4 regions of the Phreatobacter oligotrophus genome follow, and region 1 is predicted to be linked to each of the others. Evidence: predicted binding sites of a transcription regulator. Region 1 holds the regulator's gene; each other region holds the start of a gene.
What was found. Region 1 encodes PhoB, which activates phosphate uptake and scavenging genes when phosphate is short. Its sites were predicted from a motif close to TGTCATNNANCTGTCAT; they were not measured.

Region 1 (3,653 bases):
CCGAGGGACGGGATGGCCGGCCGACCGAGGCCGTGGTGACCGTTCGCGATTTCGGTCCCGGCATTCCCGCCGAGCACCTGCCGCGCCTCACCGAGCGCTTCTACCGTGTCGATGTCGCATCGAGCCGCGACAAGGGCGGGACCGGCCTCGGCCTCGCTCTGGTCAAGCACATCGTCAACCGCCACCGCGGCAAGCTCTCCATCGCCAGCACGCCCGGGGAGGGAGCGGCCTTCACGGTCCGGCTGGAGCTCGCCAGCGATGAAACGGCGGCCGCCGCCACGCCGCCGGATGGCGCAGCCCCTGTTTGAGGGCGGCTCGTCGTAAATCTGTCAACATATTGAAATCGCGGCGTAACAAGTGTCATTGATGCGTCACGGGAGGGGCCTAGAAGAGGCCCGCGGTCGCCGTGGACCGACCCGGCCGCCAGCTGTTGGAGCCTGCCATGACCGAACACACCGTCAGCGCCTACGAGAATGAGCTCAAGGGCCTGGCCCAGCGCGTCGCGGAGATGGGCGGGCTCGCCGAGAAGCAGATCGTCGGGTCGATCGATGCGCTCATGCGCAACGACCACGCGCTCGCCCAGCAGGTGCGCGCCGCCGATGGCCAGGTCGATGCGCTGCAGCGCGAGATCGAGGAGGTCGGCATCCTCATCATCGCCAAGCGCCAGCCCATGGCCATCGACCTGCGCGAGATCGTCGGCGCCCTGCGCATCGCGGCCGACCTCGAGCGCATCGCCGACCTCGCCAAGAGCAATGCCAAGCGCGTTCTCGCCATGAACGGCACGCAGTCGCTTCCGAAGGTCACCGGCGGCTTCGACGCCATGGCCCGCCTCGCCATGGAGCGGGTGAAGCAGGTGCTCGACGCCTATGCCCAGCGCGACGTCGCGGCCGCCCTCGAGGTCTGGGGCGCCGACGGCGACATCGACGCCCTCTACAATTCCCTGTTCCGCGAGCTGCTCACCTACATGCTCGAGGATCCCCGCAACATCGGTCCCTGCACCCACCTCCTGTTCTGCGCCAAGAACCTGGAGCGGATCGGCGACCACGCCACCAACATCGCCGAGACCATCCACTACATGGTCAATGGCGTGGCCCTGGTCGACGAGCGCCCGAAGCTCGACACGATCAGCATGGTTCCGGTGGCGTGAGCCCCGCACGGGCACGGCCTGCGACGAAACGGAGCGAGCGATGACCGCACGCATCATGGTGGTCGAAGACGAAGAGCCGATCACCGTCCTCCTGCGCTACAACCTCGAGGCTGAAGGCTATCAGGTCGAGGTGGTCGGGCGCGGCGATGAGGCCGAAGTGCGGTTGCGCGAGGCGGTGCCGGATCTCGTCCTGCTCGACTGGATGCTGCCGGGCCTCTCGGGCATCGAGCTCTGCCGCCGCATCCGCGTGCGTCCGGAGACGGAGCGCCTGCCGGTCATCATGCTCACCGCGCGCGGCGAGGAGGGCGAGCGCGTGCGCGGGCTCGCCACCGGCGCCGACGACTATGTGGTGAAGCCCTTCTCGGTTCCCGAGCTGCTCGCCCGCATCCGCGCCCTGCTGCGCCGGGCCAAGCCCGAGCATCTCTCCAGCGTCCTCAAGTCCGGCGACATCGAGCTCGACCGCGAGACGCGCCGCGTCCACCGCGCCGGCCGTGAGATCAATCTTGGGCCCACCGAGTTCCGCCTGCTGGAATTCCTCATGCAGTCGCCGGGCCGGGTTTATACCCGCGAGCAGCTGCTGGACGGCGTCTGGGGCCGCGACGTCTACATCGACGAGCGCACGGTCGACGTCCATATCGGCCGGTTGCGCAAGGCGGTGAAGCGCGGCCGGGAGGCGGATCCGATCCGCACCGTGCGCGGCTCGGGCTATTCCTTCAACGAGCGCTTCGCCGGCGGCGCCGCCTGAGGCGGTCAGGCCTCGAGGCTCTCCTTGAGGATCTCCAGCTCCAGCCAGCGGTCCTCGGCCGCCGACAAGTCGCCCTGCGCCTTGGTCATTGCGGCGCTCGCCTTGTCGAAGGCGGCGCGGTCGCGGGCATAGAGGCCGGGATCGGCGAGGATCGCCTGCAGCTTGGTGATGTCGCGCTGCAGCGCCTCCATCCGGGCGGGCAGGGTGTCGAGGTCGTGCTTGTCCTTGAAGGACAGCTTCCGGCGCTGCTGGTCCGCCGGCTTCTCGGTGCGTGGCGCGGGAGCGGCGGCGCTCTCGGCCTTCGGCTTCTCCACCGTGCGGGCCGAGACGCCCGCCCCGCGCTGCATCACCATGTCCGAATAGCCGCCGGCATATTCGATCCAGCGTCCCGCGCCTTCGCTCACCAGCACCGAGGTGCAGACGCGGTCGAGGAAGTCGCGGTCATGGGAGACGAGGATCACCGTGCCGGGGAAATCCGTCAGCATCTCCTGCAGGAGATCGAGGGTCTCGAGGTCGAGGTCGTTGGTCGGCTCGTCGAGGACCAGCAGGTTCGCCGGGCTTGCCAGCGCCCGCGCCAGCATCAGCCGGCCGCGCTCGCCGCCGGACAGGACACCCAGCGGCGTGCCCTTCTGTTCGGGAGCGAAGAGGAAGTCCTTCATGTAGCCGACGACGTGGCGGTTCTCGCCATTGATCGTCACGTAGTCGCCGCGCCCGCGCGTCAGCGCCTCGGCGAGCGGCATGGCCGGGTCGAGTTCGTCGCGCTTCTGGTCGAGATTGGCCATGGCGAGGTTGGTGCCGAGCTCGATCGACCCTGAATCGGGGGGCAGCACACCGGTCAGCATCTTGACCAGCGTGGTCTTGCCCGCGCCATTCGCCCCGACAATGCCGAGCCGGTCGCCCCGCAGGATGCGGATGGTGAGGTTGTCGACAATCGCGCCGTCGCCGAAATGCTTGGAGATGCCGCGCGCCTCGACGACGCGCTTGCCCGACAGGTCGGCATCGCTCACCGAAATCGACACGGTGCCGACGGCCTTGCGGTGTTCGCGGAAATCCTTGCGCAGGGTGTGCAGGTTGGCGAGGCGGCGGACATTGCGCTTGCGCCGCGCCGAGACGCCATAGCGCAGCCAGTGCTCCTCGCGGGCGATCTGCCGGTCGAGCTTGTGCTGCTCCTTCTCCTCCTGCTCCAGCACCTCGTCGCGCCAGGCCTCGAAATGGGCAAAGCCCTTCTCGAGCCGCCGCGTGACGCCGCGGTCGAGCCAGACGGTGGTGCGCGACAGGTTTTCCAGGAACCGCCGGTCATGGCTGATCATGACGATGGCCGAGGGCAGGCGCTTCAGCGTCTTTTCCAGCCATTCGATGGCCGGCAGGTCGAGGTGGTTGGTCGGCTCGTCGAGGATGAGCACGTCCGGCTCCGGCGCGATGGCATGGGCGAGCGCCGCGCGCTTCGCCTCGCCCCCGGAAAGCGAGGCGGTGCCTTCCTCGCCGGTCAGCCCCAGTTCCTCCAGCAGCATCCGGGCGCGATATGGGTCATCGCCCGGCCCGAGGCCGCTCTCCACGTAGGCGAGGGTGGTCGGATATGCCGAGAGGTCCGGCTCCTGAAGGAGGTAACGGATCGTCGCCGTCGGCTGGGCGAAGCGGCTGCCGGAATCAGCCTCCACCAGGCCCGCGGCGATCTTCAGCAGCGTCGACTTGCCCGAACCGTTGCGGCCGACCAGCGCCAGCCGGTCGCCGGCCTCCACCGACAGCGCGGCGGCGGTGAGC
Region 2 (3,653 bases), on a different contig from region 1:
AATTGGCTACGGCGGGCGCATAGATCAGCACCTGCGCGCCGAGGATGAAGAGGATGGTCAGCAGCAGCAGCTTGCCGGACAGGCCGATGCCGCGGGAGGGGGCAGGCACTGCGGCATCGAGCGCGCTCTGGTCGACCGCCGGCGCGGCCGGCATCCGGCCGGCCTCCCGCGCCTGTCGATCCTCACCCGAACCCGCCATGACCTCCCCGCGCTTTCCGGCTCTTTCAGCCGAACATCCGCACCAGCCGGATGATCCGCCTTGTCCAGTGATTTGACAATCGCGCCGCGGTAATGGGCGCAATGGCCTTGCCAATGACGTCTGATACGGCCGGATATGGCAATTGGATGGCGGCGAGGTCCTGAACGGAGAGTTGCCGGCCGACCGCCAAGGCGAGCAATCCGATCAAGGGCTCTGCATTGTCGGCGACGATCCCGGCCCCCAGCACCTTTCCCGCGCCCGAGACAACGAGCGCGATGTGGCCGGGTCCGGCGCCAGGGGCGGCGCTGTCCGAGAGGGGCAGGCGCAGCAGGCGCGCGCTCCGGTCTTTCGCGCGCACCTCCGTTTCCGAAAGGCCGATCTCGATCAGGGCGGGGCGCGTCGGCACGGCGGTGACTCGTACGATGTCCGAGGCGCCAATGGTGCGGCCGAAAAGGAGCGCGCCGGCCAGGGCGGGCGCCTGGCGCAGCGACAGGCCGGGATCGGACGGGCCGGCGGCCTCGCCCAGGGCAAGGACGCGGCGATTGGTGGTGCGCAGGCCGCCATCGACGCGCAGGCCGGTCCCGTCGCGGGCGATGCCGGCCGCTTCGAGGTTCAGGCCGTCGAGGCGGGGCAGGCGGTCACCGACATGCAGCACGTGGGCGACGCGCAGCCGGTCCCGGTCGCCGCCGCGGGTGGCGGTCACGGCGAGGCCAGCATCGTCGGGCTCGACGGCGGCGACCTCGGCATCCTCGAAGAGGTCGATGCCGTCGGCGACCAGCCGGTCGCGCAAGGCCTGGCTGTGGTCGGGGTGGAGACCTGGAAGCAATCCACCTGTTGCGAAGAGGCTCACCGCCGTTCCGAAACGGCGGAAGGCCTGGGCGAGGGCCGCGGCGGTCCCGTCGGCGCCGATCACGGCAAGGCTCGAGGGCGCGTCAGGGAGGTCCCAGATCGTCTCGGGGGTCAGGACCCGCCCTGTCGGCAGGTCCGGCCAGGGGGAGGGGGCTTCTGCCGCGCCGGTCGCTAGGACGAAGCGGCGCGCGGTGATGGCAAGGCCTCCGGCGGCGAGGCTGCGGGGGCCGGTGAAGCGCGCCTCGCCCTCCACAACGCGGATGCCGGCGGCCGCCAGATGGCGCGGATGCTCCCGCGTGGCGGCGTCGCGGCCGGCCTGCGAGATGCGGCGCATCGCCGCGGCCCAGCCATGGGCCGGGTCGGCGTCGCGGAGAGAGCCAAGCCGGCGGGCGAGGTTTTGTCCGCCTCGCCCGGTCGCGGGAATCCGCACCAGAACGACCGAAAGGCCGCCTGCGACCAGCGCCAGGGCCACGGCATGGCCTCCGGGATCGTCGCCGATGATGCAGGTGTCGACGGAGAGGGCGGCAAGGCTCGTGTCGGGCGCAGTCATGCCGCCATTCATCGGCTGCGGCCGCAGCGCTGTCGAGAGGGTCTTCGGGCGATCTGCAACCCCACGACGCAACGAGCGTCACGCATCTGTCGCATCGGTGTTGCCGGGGCGTCACGAAGGCCCGTCAGAACGCGCCGTCCTTCTCACCGACAGGAGCATCCCATGCGAGCCTCACTGCTGCTCGTCGCCGGCCTGCTGGCCGCGACGCCGGCCTTCGCCGACGCCGAATTCCCCGCCACGCTGGCGGGTCACGCGATCCTGCCCGCCGACACGTTCATTGCCCCGCCGGCCGATGCCCCGGCCGACCTCCAGATCTCCGGCAAGTTCACCGGCGCTGCCCGCACCGACGCTGTCGGCACGGTGATGGGCCTGTCCGCGGGCCGTCCGACCGGCCTTTCCGTGCCGTTCCGCGGCCAGCCGGTGCAGGGCCATTCGGGCATTCGCCGCATGGCGGATGGCACCTACTGGGTGCTGACCGACAACGGCTTCGGCAACAAGCGCAACTCGCCCGACGCGATGCTCTTCCTGAGCCATTATCGCTTCGACTTCGAGAAGGGCACGATCGAGCGCATCGCCACCGTGTTCCTGTCGGACCCCGACAAGAAGGTGCCGTTCCGCATCGCCAACGAGGGCACCGAGCGCCGCTACCTGACCGGCGCCGACTTCGACCCCGAGAGCTTCCAGATCATCAATGGCAAGATCTGGATCGGCGAGGAGTTCGGCCCCTTCCTCATCCGCGCCGACATGACCGGCAAGATCGAGGCGATCTTCGAGACGCAGGTTGACGGTCAGCCCGTCCGTTCGCCCGACCATCCCGCCGTCACCACCCCGAACGCGCCCGGCGGCGCCGTGGACTTCCGCGTCCGCCGCTCCAAGGGCTTCGAGGGCATGGCCGCCTCTCCGGATGGCCGCTTCCTCTATCCGCTGCTCGAGGGCGCCCTGTGGGATCCCGCCACCCGCGGCTTCGAGCAGGTGAACGGCCGCGAGTACCTGCGCATCCTCGAGTTCGATGTGCAGGCCGGCCGCTACACCGGCCGCCACTGGAAGTACGTCCTCGACGAGAACGGCCTGTCGATCGGCGACTTCAACATGATCGACGCCACAACCGGCCTCATCATCGAGCGGGACGACAACGAGGGCGTGCCTGAGCGAGCCTGCCCGGCCGGCCAGCGCGCCGAGAACTGCTTCCATGCCCTGCCGCGCATCAAGCGCGTCTGGAAGATCGAGATGACCGACGCCAATGCCGGCAATGCCGTGCGCAAGATCGGCTTCATCGACCTCCTGAAGATCCGCGACCCGAACAACCGCTCGCGCGTCCCGCTGTCGGGCGGCCACTTCCAGATGCCGTTCTTCACCATCGAGAACGTCGAGGTGGTGGATGCCGACCACATCGTGGTGGGCAACGACAACAACCTGCCCTTCTCGTCCAGCCGCGACCCCAACAAGGCCGACGGCAACGAGATGGTGCTGCTGCGCGTGCCGGAATTCCTCCGCGCCCGCTGAGCGACCGCCAATCGCTGATCGGAAGGCCCGGGCCCGTGCCGGGCCTTCTGCGTCTGGGGGGTCAGGCGCTCGCGCGGCACATGCGCGTGAGCTTGCGGCGCACGGCGAAGATGCGGCCCCAGACATCGCCCTTGAGGTCGGGGCGGTAGCCCTCGTAGCCGAGGAGCTCGGCCCAGGGGAACTCCTCGTCGTGGAGCAGGTCGAACTCGGCGGCGAGCGTCGAGCGGATCATCTCGCGGTTCTTGCGGTTCTGGAACTCGAGCAGGACGAGGGAAGTCTTCGACAGGTCGAGATGGGCCAGGACCTCGCCCTCGCCACCCTCGATGTCGAGCTTCACCACGTCGGCGGAGGGGAGCGAGGCCGGATCGATCACGTCGACCTCGTAGGTCTCGACCATGGTGCCCTCGACGAAGGTGTCGCCGGCATAGGCCGCAAGGCCCGATTCCCCGTCACCCGCAAAGCGGGAATGGAAGGTGGCGCGCGTCTGGCCGCCCGGGAACAGCGCGGCATTGACGATGGTGATGTCAGCGCGGCCGGCCGTGTTGCGCTTCA
Region 3 (3,653 bases), on a different contig from region 1:
TCGCTGCGGCGGTGACCCGCGCCGCCATGGCCCTCCAGGACCAGGTTTCGCCGCGCCAGACGAGGCCTGGATGATCCGGCAGGCGGCGGGCCGTGCCGTGCAGCAGGTCGGCGAGGTTCATCACCCGCCGGCTCATGGGGGCGGGCACGAGGGTGCCGTCGGCGGCGAGGTGCGGGCCGAGCGTCGATGTCATGGCAGGCGTTTCCTGGCAGGCGTTTCTATTCCGTCTTTTGCGGAACGATAGCACCGGCCCGGCGGCTTTCACCCCCGCCGCTCGGCAGGCCCCGCCTGCGTCAGGCGGCGTGGCGGTCGGCGGTGGCGCCGAAATGGCCGATATAGCGCGGGCTGATGGCGCTCACCGGCAGCACCACCAGCACATCGGTGGTGTTGAACTGGCGGTCCACCACGGCGCCATCGCCGATATAGGCGCCGAGGCGCAGATAGCCCTTCACCAGGGGGGGAAGGGCATGCAGCGCCTTCTTCATGTCGATGGCCTCGGCCGACAGGCGACCCATCTCGACATGGCGAGAGGGCAGGGCGCGCGCCGCCCATTCGGCGGGGGCCCTGGCATTGTGATGGAGGAAGGAGAGTTCCAGCGACAGCGCGCGGGGATCGGTGCCCTCGAGGCTGGCGCAGCCGAACATCACGTCGATGCGGTGGGCGAGGACATAGGTCCAGATGCCGTGCCAGAGCAGTTCCACCGTCCGCTTGTTGCGGTAGGGCGGGAGCACGCAGGAGCGGCCGAGCTCGAGGAAGCGCTTGCCGCGATGGCGGGCGAGAAGGCCAGAAATGTCGAACTCGCTGGCGGTGTAGAAGCCGCCATTGCGGTCCGCCACGTCCTGGCGGAGCAGGCGGTAGGTGCCGACGATGGCGGGGCGCGGGGCGCCCAGCGGGGGGCGCTCGGTCACGGCGTGGTCGATGACGACGAGGTGGTCGCAGATGGCGTCGAAGGCGTCGATGTCACGGCGGGCAAGGCGCGACGGCCCGTCGGCGATGGCCTTCATCTCCTCGTAGAAGACGTGCCAGCGCAGCTTCTGGGCGCGGCGCACCTCCGCGGCATTGGCGGCGAGGCGCACTTCCAGGCTGCCGATCCGCCCGAGTGTCCGCGGCAGGACCACGCCGCCGGCGCGCGGGGCGATGCCGCCATAGGCGCGCATGATCGGGATGATCTTGCGACCCTGGTCGGCCCAGACGGAGGGGCGGAAATGATTGGCGAGGCTGGTGCTGGCCCGGGTGACGGGTTCGAGCATGGTGGGTCTCCGGGCCGGACCCTAGCCGAATCGGCCGGTCTAGCGTGAGGAGACGACGTGCCGCATGCCCCCGACGATGGGATGACGGAGAGACGACGAATCCGTGACTGGCGACGGGTGCTTAGTCGGCAATCTTCAGCTGCGGTGCCTTGGCCGAGGCATCGTCCATCGCCTTGCGGGCCTCGCCGAGGGCGAAGAGATAGGCGTTGGTGGCGTCCATCACCCGGTTGGAGGCCTCGGCGAGCTCGGCGAGCACCTTGGACTTCTGGGCGTCCGAGATCGCGCTGACGCGGACCGCGTTGCCGAAGGAGGCGAAGCCGCCTGTCAGCTGCCGGAGGATCTCCAGCTCGGACAGGCCGTTCGGACGCTGCATGTTCTGGCTGACGGAAACAAGCTTCACGAAAGACCCCCTCGGTCGTTCCGTGAAGCTGTCATGCGATGGTTAACGCCCGGTAAATCCTTACCCTGCGTGTGGGCCCTGCGGCCTCAGATCGTCTGGTTGTAGGCGCCGACCTCGGGGTTCTCGCGCAGCACCGTGTCGACGGCCTTGAACATGTCGCGCATGCGCTGCTCGGAGACCGGGCTCTCCACCACCACGACAAGCTCGGGCTTGTTCGAGGAGGCGCGGACGAGACCCCAGGTGCCGTCGGGCGTGCCGATGCGCACGCCGTTGACGGTGACCAGCGAGGTGATCGGCGAACCGGCGACGGTCTCGCCCGCTGCCTTCATCGCCTCGAAGCGCTTCACCACGCGATCGACCACCTCGTACTTCACCTCATCGGCGCATTTCGGCGCCATGGTCGGCGAGCCCCAGGTCTTCGGCACCTCGGCATAGAGCTCGGCCATGGACTTGGTCGGATTGCGGTCGAGCATGTCGATCACCGCGATGGCGGTGACGAGGCCGTCGTCATAGCCACGGCCGACCGGCGCGTTGAAGAAGAAGTGGCCGGATTTCTCGAAGCCGGCGAGGGCGTTGAGGTCACGCACCCGGCGCTTGATGTAGGAATGGCCGGTCTTCCAGTAGTCGGTCTTGGCGCCGAGGCGCTTCAGCTCCGGATCGGCGTCGAACAGGCCGGTGGACTTCACGTCGACGACGAACTGCGAGGGGCCGTGCACCTTGCAGAGGTCGCGGGCGAGCATCACGCCGATCTTGTCGGCGAAGATCTCCTCGCCGTGGTTGTCGACGACGCCGCAGCGGTCGCCGTCTCCGTCGAAGCCCAGCGCCACGTCCGCACCATGCTCCTTTACGGCATCGGACATGGCATGAAGCATCTTCATGTCTTCGGGGTTCGGATTGTAGCGCGGGAAGGAATGGTCGAGCTCCGCGTCGAGCGGGATCACCTCGACGCCGAGCTTCTCGAGGATCTGCGGCGCGAAGGCACCGGCCGTGCCGTTGCCGCAGGCGGCGATGACGCGCAGCTTGCGGGTGACCTTCGGCCGGTTGGTGAGATCGCGGATGTAGCGCTGGGCAAAGTCCTCGACGAAGAGGTAGGAGCCGCCGCCGACGAGGTCGAAATCGGCCTCCAGCACGATCTTCTTCAGCGCGCCCATCTCGTCGGGGCCGAAGGTGACGGGGCGCTGGGCGCCCATCTTCACGCCGGTCCAGCCATTGTCGTTGTGGCTGGCGGTGACCATGGCGACGCAGGGCACGTCCAGCTCGAACTGGGCGAAATAGGCCATGGGCGACATGGCGAGGCCAATGTCGCGCACCTTGCAGCCGGCGGCCATCAGGCCGGTGACCAGCGCCATCTTGATCGAGGCGGAATAGCCGCGGAAATCATGGCCGACGACGATCTCGCGCTTCACGCCCATGCGGCCGATCAGCGTGCCGAGGCCCATGCCGACGGCCTGCACGCCCATGAGGTTCAGCTCCTCGCCGAAGAACCACCGCGCATCGTACTCGCGGAAGCCGGTGGGCTTCACCATGGGCAGGGATTCATAGGCAGCGGTGTTCGGCTTCAGGCTGGCGAGCGGCTTCGGGAACATGCGGGCTGAGCCTCTGTCGTCGTTGTCTGTCGTCGTTGACTGGCGTCGCCGACGTGGATCCTGGCGGAAGGTCGCGGCCGCCTTATACCGCTGGGCCCGCGATCTGACCATGCGGCCGCGCGCGCCACGGCTCGAGGGAATGCCACGACTGCGATGAACCGCCGATGAGCGGATCGGGTTCCCGGCGACCTGTCGCCTCAGGCCGCGACAGAACCGGAGGCGCCGGCTGTCATCCGCACCTTCAGGAAGCGCATGGCCCGCTGGGCGGCGGCCTGGTCGACGGCCTCGTATTCGGCGGCGGTGATGGTCTGGGCCGGGCCGCGGCGCTTGCGGGCCCGCAGTTCCAGGGCGCGCGATAGGGTCTGGTGGGACAGCTCGAGCGAGCGTGCCGCCAGGACGACCGTGTTGAGGTCGCCT
Region 4 (3,653 bases), on a different contig from region 1:
GATCTTCTCCAGCATGGCCGGCAGGATGGTCTCGTCATGCTGGAGATCGGCATCCATCACCGCCACGACGGGCGCGGAGGAGGCCAGCATCCCCTCGATGCAGGCGCCGGCCAGGCCACGCCGGCCGACGCGCCGGATGCAGCGGATGCGCGGATCGCTGCGCGACAGGTCCTTGACGAGGGCGGAGGTTCCATCCGGGCTGTCGTCATCGACGACGATCATCTCCCAGGCGACGCCGGCCAGCACCTCGCCGAGCCGGCGCGCCAGTTCCGGCACGTTCTCGCGCTCATTGTAGCTGGGCACGACCACCGTCAGTTCGGGGGCGCCGGTGGTGGGGCTGTCGCTGGTCATCTGGGCGCGGGTCATAGACCCCGCCGCGCGAGGCGGTCAAGCGAGGCTAGGGACGCGACGCAACGGCATGGAGGGCGTAGCCGCGATAGGGCCGCTCCAGCCGCCAGGCGGTGCCGCCATGGGCGACGACCTCGCCAAAGACGGCGGCGAAATCATCGCGCGGGGTCACGTGGAAGAGGGCAAGCCAGGCACGCAGGGCCGACTTGAATGCAGCCGGCAGATGCTCCTGCCCGCCGAAATCCACCACATGCAGCGAGCCGCCCGGCGCCACCGCCGCCATGGCGCGGGCCAGCGCCTCCCGCCACGGCGGGATCATCGAGAGGGTGTAGGAGCAGAAGACGCGGTCGAAGCCGTCGCGGGCGAAGGTCGTCAGCGGATCAAAGGTGGCCGCATCGGCCTTGGCGAGGCGGATGCGGTCGGCAAGGCCCGCGCGATCCACGGCCTTGCGCGCCTCGGCCAGCATGACCGGGCTGACGTCGAAGCCATAGAGCCGCGCCTCGGGGTGCATGCGCGCCGCAACGATGAGGTTGCGCCCGGTGCCGCAGCCGACCTCGAGGATCGTCCCGCCCGGGGGCGGAGCCAGTCCGGCGATCAGCGGGTCCCGTCCCAGCAGGTAGAACTTGCGCGTGGCGTCATAGATGCCCGCCTGCCAGCGGTAGATGGCATCCATCTTCTCGCCCGCCGGCAGCGCCTCGGTCGGCATGGTCATGGCGCGCCGAGGGTGTAGAGGTGGAAGCCGCCATAGATCGACGAACGGTCGCGCGCCGTCCAGGCGCGGCAGCGCTCGGCATCATAGCGCCAGCGGTCGAGGACTTCGGGGACCACGCGGCCGGGTAGCAGGCTCTCCTCGGCGGCGGTGCGGAAGATCACGCGGGCGCCGGGGCGCGCCGTGCGAGTGATCTCGGCCCACAGGCGGTTGAGCATCTCGTCGGTCATCCAGTCCTGCGCGTCGAGCAGCACATAGACGTCGCGCGAGGCCTCGGGCAGGCCGGCGAGGTGGTCGATGAAGTTCTCGTGGCGCACCTCGACCCTCTCGGCGCGCTCGCGCACGGCCGGGAAGTTCTCGGCCGCCAGATAGGGCGGCACGGCCCCTTCCCCGCCGGGCTGGTAGCGCCGGCCGAAGGCCTGCCAGGCGAAGTAGTTGCGCTCCAGCGGGAAGTCGCAGGCGAGGCGCTCCAGGCGGGCCACCAGCACCGCCTCCATGCCGCTGCCCTCGGGGGCGGCGGAGAGCAGCGCCCGGTACTGCGCCGGCGGAATGCCGAGGCCGTAGAGCGAGGCCGGGTTCTTCACCAGCCAGCGCACAAGGCCGGAGGAGAAGAGCGGCCGCAGTTCCTTTTCGAAGATGGCGCGCTGCTCGGCAAGGCTGGTTGCCGCCAGCATCTTGCGGGGATCGCGGCCATGGAGGCGCGCCACCGCGTGGCCGGTGCCGATCATCCAGCCGAGCAGGCCCTTGCGGTAGAGGTTGTCGGCGAAGTCCTCGATGCGGCGGCGGCCGGTGAGGCTGCGCTTCTCCCAATAGGCGCGGGTGACCGGATCGAGACGCTCGGCGAGATGGGCGTCAAAGGCCGCGACATTGTCGCGGCTGTCGGCCTCGCCGAAGAAGCGGAAGAAGCTGTGATGGTCGGGCAGGAAGCGCGCGGCGGCGATCTTCAGCCGGTTCAGCGCGATGTGGTTCTCGTTGAGGTCGAGCGCGGTGACACGGGCCGGGCCGGCGACGAGATAGCTCAGCACGTTGCAGCCGCCCGAGGCGATGGCGACGACATGGTCGTCAGCCCCGAGCGCCATGGCCTCCATGTCGATCTCCGGATCCTCCCAGATCTGCGGATAGACGAGGCCGGAGAACATCAGCGTGAAGAGACGTTCCTGCAGGCCGGCGCGGGAGAGCGGGCGATGGCGCGTCACGGCGCGCTTCAGGTTGTGATGGGTCGCCTTGCGAGTCTCGCCTGCCACCAGGGCCATGCCGCTTCATCCCGATTCGAGGGCCGATCCCGAGCGAGGTATGATCGCGGGGTGACGGCCCGACGAAGGTGAGATGACCTATCGGTGACGGCCTGCGGGGAAGGATCGTTTCCGGTGTGGCGCCGACAGAGACAATTTGAGCCTTTTCTCGACCAAGCCGGTAAGGTCAACCGGTAGGGTAAAGACACGGGTTTCGTTGTGTTTCGGTCAGGCGGCGCGCATAGACGGATCCAACAACTCCGCGTCCACGGAGATGACAATTCAGCCCCGGGTCCCAACGACCCGGGGATTTTTTTTATTCGCCCCAGCAACCAAGACAGGCCGGTGGTTAAGGGGCGATCCGTCCGCCCGCGGCGGCGAGCGCCTCGGGCGTGTCGAGGTCGAGATGGACGTCATCGGCCTCCGCCGCGACCTCGGCCACGGCCTCCGGCGCGCCGGCGAGCACGGCCCGCCCGCCCTGGTCGCCCGTGACCTTCATCAGCTCGCCGAAATAGCGCCGCCCCCACAGCACCGGATTGCCGCGCCGGCCATCCAGCACCGGCACGACGATGTGGCGCCCGGCGCCGGGCCCATAGGCGGCGGCGAGCCGCGCGACGAGCGCCGAGGAGACCCGCGGCATGTCGCCGAGCAGCACGACGACGGCGTCGATGTCGTCCGGCAGGGCCGACAGGCCAGCCTTCAGCGAGGTGGACAGGCCGTCCGCATAGTCGGGATTGGCGACGAAGCGGCAGCCGAGCCCGTCGAGGGCGCCCCTCACCGCCTCGCCCTGGTGGCCGGTCACGACCACGACCTCGGCCAGTCCCGCCCCCAGCGCCGCCTCGGCGGCATGGCGCACCAGCGGCACGCCGTCGATGGTAGCGAGCAGCTTGTTCGGCCCGCCCATGCGGGTCGAGCGGCCGGCGGCGAGGACGAGCGCGGCGATGCGCGGCGTGGCCGCCACCGGCACCACATCCTCGCGCGGCTGCGGCCGCGACACGATTTCCATGAGAAGCCCTCCGACGCCCATCCCGGTAATGTCGGCCCGCGTCACCGGCAGCCCGGCGAGCAGCCGCATCAGCACCCAGTCGAAGCCGTTCTCCTTCGGCGAGCGGGCACAGCCCGGCGCTCCCAGCACCGGCACATCCCCCAGCGCGCCGACCATCAGCAGATTGCCGGGATCGACGGGCATGCCGAGATGCTCGACCGCGCCGCCCGCCGCCTCCAACGCCGCGGGAATGACGTCGCGCCGGTCGGCAATGGCCGAGGCGCCGAAGACGAGGACGAGATCGGCCTCAGGCGTGACCGCGGCGAGCGCCTGCGCCAGCGCATCCGCCGCGTGGGGCACGCGCAGCTCCCGGACGATG

Region 2: C8P69_RS13480 (esterase-like activity of phytase family protein) is a predicted target of PhoB. The motif match lies at 1,675-1,691, and genes of this name have one in related genera.
Region 3: olsB (l-ornithine N(alpha)-acyltransferase) is a predicted target of PhoB. The motif match lies at 1,332-1,348, and genes of this name have one in related genera.
Region 4: C8P69_RS17500 (BtaA family protein) is a predicted target of PhoB. The motif match lies at 2,373-2,389, and genes of this name have one in related genera.

The regions. Positions count from the first base shown of each region.
Region 1 covers NZ_PZZL01000001.1:725,383-729,035, forward strand. The annotation lists gene C8P69_RS03630 (ATP-binding protein) at 1-308, shown strand, start outside; gene phoU (phosphate signaling complex protein PhoU) at 443-1,147, shown strand; gene phoB (phosphate regulon transcriptional regulator PhoB) at 1,188-1,892, shown strand; gene C8P69_RS03645 (ABC-F family ATP-binding cassette domain-containing protein) at 1,898-3,653, opposite strand, start outside.
Region 2 covers NZ_PZZL01000005.1:259,873-263,525, reverse strand. The annotation lists gene C8P69_RS13490 (sensor histidine kinase) at 1-199, opposite strand, end outside; gene C8P69_RS13485 (FAD-dependent oxidoreductase) at 225-1,598, opposite strand; gene C8P69_RS13480 (esterase-like activity of phytase family protein) at 1,761-3,101, shown strand; gene C8P69_RS13475 (FkbM family methyltransferase) at 3,163-3,653, opposite strand, start outside.
Region 3 covers NZ_PZZL01000007.1:16,397-20,049, reverse strand. The annotation lists gene C8P69_RS15790 (acyl-CoA synthetase) at 1-193, opposite strand, end outside; gene olsB (l-ornithine N(alpha)-acyltransferase) at 294-1,157, opposite strand; gene C8P69_RS15780 (hypothetical protein) at 1,372-1,650, opposite strand; gene C8P69_RS15775 (phosphomannomutase/phosphoglucomutase) at 1,737-3,236, opposite strand; gene C8P69_RS15770 (DUF2336 domain-containing protein) at 3,434-3,653, opposite strand, start outside.
Region 4 covers NZ_PZZL01000008.1:136,354-140,006, reverse strand. The annotation lists gene C8P69_RS17510 (glycosyltransferase) at 1-366, opposite strand, end outside; gene C8P69_RS17505 (class I SAM-dependent methyltransferase) at 398-1,060, opposite strand; gene C8P69_RS17500 (BtaA family protein) at 1,057-2,310, opposite strand; gene C8P69_RS17495 (NTP transferase domain-containing protein) at 2,639-3,653, opposite strand, start outside.